DNA from 2 places in the Marinobacter salarius genome. Region 1 is predicted to be linked to the other one. Evidence: riboswitches for the same ligand, from Rfam matches in the RefSeq annotation. Region 1 holds a riboswitch; the other holds the start of a gene.
The links. Region 1 has a riboswitch for cobalamin ahead of R1T46_RS04385 (ribonucleoside-diphosphate reductase subunit alpha). Riboswitches for the same ligand answer to the same signal wherever they lie in the genome.

Region 1 (4,589 bases):
TCAGGCTCAGGTCGCCGTCGTGACGGGCCTCTTTCAACAGGTTGATGGAGTCAATGGGCAGAATACCCTGATGCCACAATGAGCCTTCGTAGGTCTCGTAGGCACCGCGTTCACCGGCCAGCGCAGCCGAGGCCCGGATCGCGAAATAACTGATCTGCTCCATCGCCACATCGGCAAACTCCACCGCTTCCGCGCTGGTGTAGGGCAGGTTGAGCCGATACAACGCATCCTGAAAGCCCATCAGGCCGAGACCAACGGGCCGATGCTTGAAATTGGAACTCTTCGCCTGGGGCACTGCGTAGTAATTGATGTCGACCACGTTATCGAGCATGCGGACCGCAGTATTGACCGTGCGTTCGAGGCGCTGGACATCCAGCTCACCGTTGTGGACATGGGCCGCCAGGTTGATGGACCCCAGGTTGCACACGGCGATTTCATCCGCACTGGTGTTCAGGGTGATCTCGGTACACAGGTTGGAGCTGTGCACCACGCCCCGATGCTGCTGCGGTGAGCGCAGGTTGCAGGGGTCCTTGAAGGTGATCCACGGATGACCGGTCTCGAACAGCACGGTCAGCATCTTGCGCCAGAGCTGTTTGGCGGACACCGTCTTGAACAGAGTAATCTCGCCCATGGCCGCCATCGCCTCGTATTCCTGGTACCGCTCCCGGAATGCGTTGCCATAGAGGTCATGCAAGTCCGGAGTGTCGTTTGGCGAGAACAGGGTCCAGTCCTGATCACTGCGCATGCGCTCGATCAGCAGGTCCGGTACCCAGTTGGCGGTGTTCATGTCGTGGGTACGACGACGCTCATCGCCGGTGTTCTTGCGTAGCTCCAGGAACTCCTCAATATCCAGGTGCCAGCTTTCCAGGTAAGCGCACACGGCGCCCTTGCGCTTGCCGCCCTGATTCACCGCCACCGCCGTGTCGTTCACCACTTTCAGGAATGGCACCACACCCTGGCTGCTGCCGTTGGTACCCTTGATGTGGGAGCCCAAAGCCCTGACTGGCGTCCAGTCGTTACCCAGGCCGCCGGCCCACTTGGACAGCATGGCGTTGTCGCGGATGGCACCATAGATACCCTCCAGATCATCCTGAACGGTGGTGAGGTAGCAGGATGAAAGCTGGGAATGTCGGGTACCACTGTTGAACAGGGTCGGCGTGGAGGCCATGTAGTCGAAGGATGACAACAGGTCGTAGAACTCAATGGCCCGGGCATTGGGGTCATCTTCCTGCAACGCCAGGCCCATGGACACGCGCATGAAGAAAACCTGGGGCAACTCCAGCCGGTCACCTTTCCAGTTGAGGAAATAGCGGTCGTAGAGAGTCTGCAGGCCGAGGAAACCAAACTGGTGGTCCCGCTCCGGCTTGAGGGCAGAACCCAGCCGCTCCAGGTCAAACGCCGCCATGGCTTCGTCGAGCAGTTCGTAGTGGATACCCTGCTCAATGAAGGTGCTCAGGGCCTGCGGGTATATTTCCGCCAGCGGCAAACTTAGGGGCAGGCTCAAGGCGGCCGCGGTTTCCAGCCTGAGTTGTTCCAGCAGCAGACGAGCAGTTACGGCACTGTAGTCCGGTTCCTGCTCGATGCGGCCGCGGGCGGTCATGATCAGCGCAGACAGCACCTCCTCCTCAGCGATACCGTCGTACAGGTTCCGCAGCGCCCCTTCCACCAGTGATTCGCCATCGATGCCCTCCAATCCCTGGCTGGCACGCTCCACCTGGACTTTCATCAGCCCCAGATCCAGCGGCGCGGCCTCACCGTTGGCTTTTTTCACCGTGAGCGTGGGATGGGCCTCCACCGGCGCCAGGCTGGCCCGCTCTTGGGCATGAGCCTCCCGGTAGAGTACATAGGCGCGGGCCACTTTCTGCTCCTCCGCCCGCATCAGCGCCAGTTCCACCTGGTCCTGGATATCTTCAATGTGCACCTTGCCGCCGGCTTTCAAGCGTCGGCTGATGGCCTGCATGACCTGATGGGTAACCTGTTCCACGGAATCGTGAATACGGGCCGAGCCTGCCGCTTCATCGCCTTCGACGGCAAGAAACACTTTGGTCACGGCAACACTGATTTTGCTGGCGTCGAATCCAACCAGGGCGCCATTACGTTTAATAACCTGTAGGGAGGCAGTGCTGGTTGAGGCAGATTGGCCGGGCTCGGCCAGGGTAGCAGTGGACATGTCGGTTCTCCTGAGTACGCGTTTATGCCAAGACCTTCGCGTACGCAGGGGCGAGCATTGCTCTGAACAGAGACAACGCAAAACCGATCTGCTCACCTTGATACGCGAAGGTGCAGTTGTATTCCCTGGCAGGTCTTCGGACTCAGGGGCGTGAACCTGTTGGCTCGGCCTTGCGTGGCGACTTCCCGGCATTCGCCAGTGTCTTTATGCCACGCTCGTTCCCCAATACCGCTGCGCGTCAGTTCCGGAGTCTCACCGGATTCCCGGTACCACGATCATCGTGACGAGGGCGATCTGTGATTGATCAGCCTTTGATCACTATATCTGGTACTAAGCCAAGGATATAAACACTATATAGGCTAAGATAAATCACAACAAGGCACTTTTTCGACGGTTACCGGTCAGTAAACAAACCCATAGGAGCACCCCATGACACCGCTACCGAGATACCTGACGGCCGCCCTCGCACTTTCATTGATGGCCGCTTCGGCCCAGGCTGACAGCACGGAAAACTCTCTGATCACCGCGTTTTCGGCCATAACGTCCCTGGAAGATGGCTGGGAACCGATGGAGTTTCCGAAGATAGACCGCCACAGTCGCTATCAGTTGACGGACGACAACGGCGAGCAGGTGGTCAAGGCCACCACGGACAACAGTGCCTCCGGGCTGATAGCCAGGGTGTCCGTCGAACCCGGGGATTCACTGATCCTGCGCTGGCGGTGGAAAGTGTCGAACGTCTATGAGCAGGGAAACGCCCGTAAAAAGGAGGGCGATGACTACCCTGCGCGAATCTACGTGGCCTTTGAGTTCGAGCCGGACGAAGCCGGCTTTTTCGAGCGCGCCAAACGCAAGACCGTGGAAGTGGTGTTCGGGGAGGAACTGCCGGGCAATGCGCTGAACTACATATGGGCCAACCGGCTGCCGGTTGGCGAAATCGTTGCCAACCCGTTCACCGATACCACGATGATGGTAGCTGTGAACTCCGGGACGGCGAACACAGGCGAATGGGTCACGGTGGAGCGGGATATCGTTGCGGACTACCGCAAAGCCTTTGACCGCGAGCCACCGAAGCTGGTGGGCGTCGCCATCATGTCGGATTCCGACAACACCGGAGCATCTGCCACCGCCTGGTATGGCGATGTCAGCTTGGTCAAACCAGATTGATGACGCAAAACAGGCCCACCGCACCCATTACGATGGTATAGGGAAACGCCATCACAACCATCCGCCCGTAAGACAATCGTACCAGCGGGGCGATTGCGGATGTCAGCAGGAACAGAAACGCGGCCTGGCCGTTGGGGGTAGCCACACTGGGCAGGTTGGTGCCGGTATTGATGGCGATGGCCAGCTCCTGGAAATGCTCGTAGTCGATACTGCCGGCGTCCAGCGCCTGTTTGATTTCACTGATATAAACGGTGGCTACAAACACATTGTCGCTGATCATCGACAACAGCCCGTTGGCAATAAAGAACATGCCCGGCTGCTGGTCCTGCGGCAGGCTGAGCACAAAATCGATGATCGGCTTGAACAGGTGTTGCTCGTGAATCACCGCGACGATGGCGAAAAACACCACCAACAACGAGGTAAATGGCAGCGACTCCTGGAAGGCCTTGCCGATCTGGTGCTCATCGGTAACACCAGTGAACGAGGTGATCAGGATAATCACCAGAAGACCGATCAATCCTACCTCTGCCAGGTGAAACGCCAGCCCAACAACCAGCACCAGGGCCGCCATTGCCTGCACCCACAGGGCAGCCTGGTCGGCTTTCGTGCGCTTGGTGCGCTCGTTGTCAGCAAACTCTTCCAGTACCTGGCGGACAGGCTTGGGCAACCGGGCGCCATACCCAAACCAGCGCAGCTTTTCCAGCAGCCAGCAGGTGGTCAGGCCGGCCACCAGCACCGGCAGGCTCACCGGCGCCATGCGCAGGAAGAAACTGACAAAGTCCCACCCTACTACCTTGGCGATCAGCAGGTTCTGGGGCTCGCCCACCATGGTGGACACTCCCCCCAAGGCCGTTCCAATAGCACCGTGCATCAGCAGGCTACGCAGAAAGGCCCGGAACTTGTCCAGGTCTTCCCGGTGCAACTCAATCACGTGTTCGTCGCTGTTGGCGTTGTGATCAGAGTGATGATAACCCTTGCCGGAAGCTACCTTGTGGTACACCGAGTAAAAACCGACAGCGACACTGATGATGACTGCCGTGACCGTAAGTGCGTCCAGGAATGCGGATAGAACGGCCGCAGCAGCACAGAACAGCAGTGACAACGCGGACTTTGAGCGCACACCCACCAGAATCTGGGTAAAGGTCACCAGCAGCAGCTCTTTCATGAAGTAGATGCCAGCCACCATGAACATCAGCAGCAGGATGACCGGGAAGTTCACCAACACCTCGTGGTACACCGCGTCCGCTGACGTCAT
Region 2 (4,589 bases), 1.9 Mb from region 1:
CAGCAGATCATCGCCTACGAGACCAATATCACTCAGGTGGTGGACCCGTTGGGCGGTTCCTACTATGTCGAGAATCTTACCGATGAGATCGAGAAGGAAGTCTGGAAGATTCTCGATGAAGTGGAAGAGCTCGGCGGCACGCTCCAGTGCATCGACGATGGCTACTTCCAGAGAGGTATCTCCGATTCCGCCTATGACTTCGCGCTGCGCAAGGCCAGCGGCGAGCGACCGGTTATCGGCGTCAACATGTTCGTGCAGGACGAAGAGGATGTTGAAATCGAAACCCATCCCCACGATCCGGAAACCGAACGCCGGCAGATTGAACGCCTGAATAGGGTCAAGGACAATCGCGACGAGAAGAAAGTCCAGGACATGCTCAGGCAACTGAAAGAGCAGGCCGAAGACGAATCGGCCAATCTCATGCCCATCACCATTGAGCTGGTGAAAGAGGGCGCCTCAATGGGTGATATTGTTGAAACCCTGAAAGGGATATGGGGAACCTATCGCGAAAAACCTGTAATCTGACCGGCTTTGAATACTGACAGAACCGGTTCACGGGAGACATGAATGGTCAGGCTCACCAAGATCTATACAAAAACCGGAGACAAGGGCGATACCGGTCTTGGCGACGGCAGCCGCGTCGCCAAGCATGACCTGCGTGTGGAAGCCTACGGTACGGTGGATGAGGCCAACGCAGTGATTGGTCTTGCGCGGCTGCATGTGGACGACGAACTGGACGTGATACTGGCACGCATCCAGAACGACCTGTTCGATGTCGGGGCGGATCTGTGTACCCCGATCGTGGAGAACCCGAAGTATCCGCCACTCAGGCTTGCCGAGGGCAAGACCGTTGAGCTTGAGCAGGAAATCGACCGGTTCAACGCGGATATTCCGTCGCTTCGCTCCTTTATCCTGCCTGCGGGAAACGCTGCGGCTGCGCACCTTCACCATGCCCGCACGGTAACGCGGCGTGCTGAGCGCATCATTGCTCAGCTACAGGAAGAGCAGGACATCAGCCGGTTGGTGCTGGAATACATGAATCGGCTGTCTGATTTGCTGTTCGTCCTTGCCAGACACGCCAACAACCAGGGTAAGGACGACGTGCTTTGGGTTCCGGGAAAATAATGCTGGCCCACGAGCAGGGTACTGAAGCGTGAATTTGTTGCCGCTGGAACATGGTGGCCGGTTACGCGCCGCCGCGAAGAAGTGGGGCATCCCTCTGGATCAATGGCTGGACCTGTCCACCGGTATCAATCCGAGTGGGTGGCCTGTTTCGGCGATCCCGGAAGAGGTCTGGCGTCGCCTGCCGGAGCCGGACGATGGTCTGGAGCCACTCATCAGACAATGGGTGGGTGCACCGGAGGGCGCCGTATGTATGGCCCTGGCTGGTAGCCAGGCGGCAATCATGCACTTGCCCCGTTTACGAAAGCCGTGCCGGGTAGGTGTGCCCTCTCCGGGTTACCAGGAGCATGGCCACAACTGGGCTTCTGCCGACCATCGGGTTATCGAGATTGGCAATGATCAGCTAGAGGATGATGACGAAAGCTGGCTGGATGAACTGGACGTGCTGGTGTGGATCAATCCAAATAATCCCACTGGCCAGGTTGTTGATCCGGACCGGTTGCTGAGCTGGCATCAGCGGCTTCAACGTCGTGGTGGGTGGCTGATTGTAGACGAGGCGTTCGTCGATGCTACTCCAGAGCTCAGTGTCGGGTATGCGACCGACAGACCCGGTCTTGTCGTCATGAGATCCCTGGGTAAGTTTTTCGGCCTGGCGGGCCTGCGGGCCGGAGCCGCGGTGGGAGACTCGGAGATTGTTCGCCGATTGGGTGCAATGATCGGGCCCTGGTCAATCAGTGGCCCCGCGCGATTTATCATGGGCCAGGCACTGGCGGACGATCAGTGGCAGGCCGCGACGATGGAGCGGCTGCACAGTGAAAGCCAGCGGTTGGCGGACTGCCTGTCGCGGCATGGCCTTGAAGGAGCCGCAGGAACGGCGCTCTTTCGATACGTTCGGCATGGCCGGGCGGCGGACATTGCAGGCGAACTCGCACGGCGGGGAATCCTCGTGCGGGGGTTCGAGAATCCTGCTGCACTGCGGTTTGGATTGCCCGGCTCAGAACCGGAATGGACGCGGTTAGAGCAGGCACTGTATTTAAGCCGTCTGTATTGATTTAGCACATAAGGGCTGCTAGTTTGGCGCCCGATTCGATGAACACCGTGTTCAGGTAACGCTTTTTTGCGGTATCCCCGCCGGAAAGCGTAAAACGGGAAGTCGGTTAAAGTCCGACGCTGCCCCCGCAACGGTAAGCGAGCTAAAGGCAATCGAAAAAGCCACTGTGCATCATGCATGGGAAGGTGATTGCCCCGGACCAGTCCAACAGGCTGATCCACTCGCAAGCCCGGAGACCGGCCTGAATGCACACCGGAAGTTGCGGAGGGCGACGGCGGTGGGAGAGTTGCGTCGGTCTCACACCCGTACTTTGACTCGTATCCTGCCTCCCCAATCTCATACTCAAACTCCGCAACACAATAACCATCACGCGGGTGCGCGTGGTTTGCCAGCGAGTGTTGATTATGAGTTGTCCGAAGTCTTTGCCGGTCCTGTTTTCCGGTCTCCCCCTTGTGTTCCTGCCAGTTTCCAGTGCGCTAGCCGACGAAGAGGTAATGGTCTCGGCACTTGACCCCATTGTCGTGACGGCCACGCTTGGGCCGAAGACCCGGGGCGAAAGTGACTCATCGGTCACTGTGATTGATGAAGAGGCGATCGAACGTTTGCAGCCTCAAACGTTCGACGAGCTGCTGATGGGGCAACCCGGCATTGATATCACCAGCAACGGCTCGTTCGGTAAGAACACCAGTGTCTACACCCGGGGCACTGGCAGCGAATCCACGGTTTTCCTGGTGGACGGCATTCGTTTGCGCTCGGCCACCAGTGGTAGTGCTGCCTGGCAGTATTTCCCGCCGCAAATGGTGGAAAGGGTAGAAATTGTTCGGGGTTCCCGCAGTAACCTGTACGGAGCCGATGCCGTGGGCGGCGTTATCCAGGCCTTTACCCACAGCGCCGAAAAGGGCCGCGAGGGATGGGTTCAGGCCGGCGGTGGCAACTTCAATACCCAGGAGTATGTGGCCGGGACGGCCGGTACTGAAGGCCGGATGACATACAGCCTGAGCGCAAGCCATCTGGAAACTGACGGCACGGCCATTGTTGAAGGGGGCGAAGACAAGGGCTTTCGTAACACCTCAGCCCTGGCGTCCGTTGCTCACCAGTTCGACTCCGGTGGGGAAGCCGGCGTTGTCCTCATGCGTGCCCAGGGCAATACCGAGTTCGAGGGCGGTGATACAGATTTTGCTATCCAAACCGTTGGTGTTCGTCTGGACGCGCCCATCAGCGACTATTGGCGGAGCCGTATCCTGTTAGCCGAATCCATTGATGAGCAGGATACACGGGACGAATTTGGTGACAGCACCTTCGATACCAAAACCCGCAGTGCCCGTTGGGAGAACCAGATCAGTGTCGGCCGCCATGAGTACATCTTGGGCGGTGAACTCTTGATGGATGAAGTAGACAGCACCACCGACTTTGACGAAACCAGCCGCACCAACGCCGCTGTTTTTGGTCAGGCCCTGTTGAATTTTGGTCCGACGGACTTTCAGTTGAGTTTGCGCGCCGACGATAACGAGGCTTTTGGTCGTGAGGAAACCGGTGCGATCGCCATGGGTGTCGATATGGATCGCAACCATAGAGTAAGGGTGAGCTACAGCACTTCTTTCCGGGCGCCCACGTTCAATGACCTCTACTTCCCGAACTTCGGCAATGCGGATCTTCAACCGGAAACCGCAGGTAGCGTGGAGCTTGGTATTGGCGGAAATTACGCCCGTTGGTTCTGGGATGCCGCGATCTATCAGACAGACGCTGATGATCTGATTGTATTTGTCTTTAGGGACGGTCGGTTCGCACCATTCAATGTTAACGAAGCACGCATCAGGGGGGTTGAGCTGAGTGCTGGCCTGGAATTGGACGAATGGACCGTGCAGGCTGGGGCCTCGGTAACCGACCCCCGCGACCGTGAGACCGACAATAGAATTCGTCGCCGTAGCGCGAAACAGTTCCGGGTGGACCTGGATCGGGACTTCGGCCGAGTGTCGTTGGGAACCACTGTTAAGGGCCAGGGGTATCGTTACGACGATGCCGAAAACGAAGAGCGCCTCGCCGGCTTTGTCACTTGGGATCTGCGGGCAAAGTGGGAAATCGACAGCCATTGGACCACCAATCTGACGGTCGACAACGTGCTGGACAGAGAATACGCCACGGCGCAGCGCTTTGATGGAAGTGCTTACATAGCCGCTGGCCGCACCGCAATGCTGACGATTCGCTACGACCTATGATCAACCATGGAGAGGTAAGGGCATGATTGAGCGCCTGTATAGGACTCTGAGACGCCCGTTGTTCGGCTGCCTTTCCGGGCTTCTGTTGATGCTGTCCCAACCAGTGTCCGGCGCCACGGTATTTGGGGTAGTGTCTGAGCGTTCCGCTGCGGAGATGGCTGCTGGTGCGGAACGCTTTCTAGCAGCCCAGCCAGATCACC

Region 2: it holds a riboswitch for cobalamin, as region 1 does, so the genes downstream of both, R1T46_RS17135 (TonB-dependent receptor plug domain-containing protein) here and R1T46_RS04385 (ribonucleoside-diphosphate reductase subunit alpha) in region 1, are expected to answer to the same signal.

The regions. Positions count from the first base shown of each region.
Region 1 covers NZ_CP136693.1:951,978-956,566, reverse strand. The annotation lists gene R1T46_RS04385 (ribonucleoside-diphosphate reductase subunit alpha) at 1-2,170, opposite strand, end outside; cobalamin riboswitch at 2,280-2,474, opposite strand; gene R1T46_RS04380 (DUF3047 domain-containing protein) at 2,600-3,334, shown strand; gene nhaB (sodium/proton antiporter NhaB) at 3,321-4,589, opposite strand, start outside.
Region 2 covers NZ_CP136693.1:3,684,205-3,688,793, reverse strand. The annotation lists gene R1T46_RS17150 (methylmalonyl-CoA mutase family protein) at 1-525, shown strand, start outside; gene R1T46_RS17145 (cob(I)yrinic acid a,c-diamide adenosyltransferase) at 568-1,125, shown strand; gene cobD (threonine-phosphate decarboxylase CobD) at 1,154-2,173, shown strand; cobalamin riboswitch at 2,226-2,433, shown strand; gene R1T46_RS17135 (TonB-dependent receptor plug domain-containing protein) at 2,578-4,389, shown strand; gene R1T46_RS17130 (cobaltochelatase subunit CobN) at 4,412-4,589, shown strand, end outside.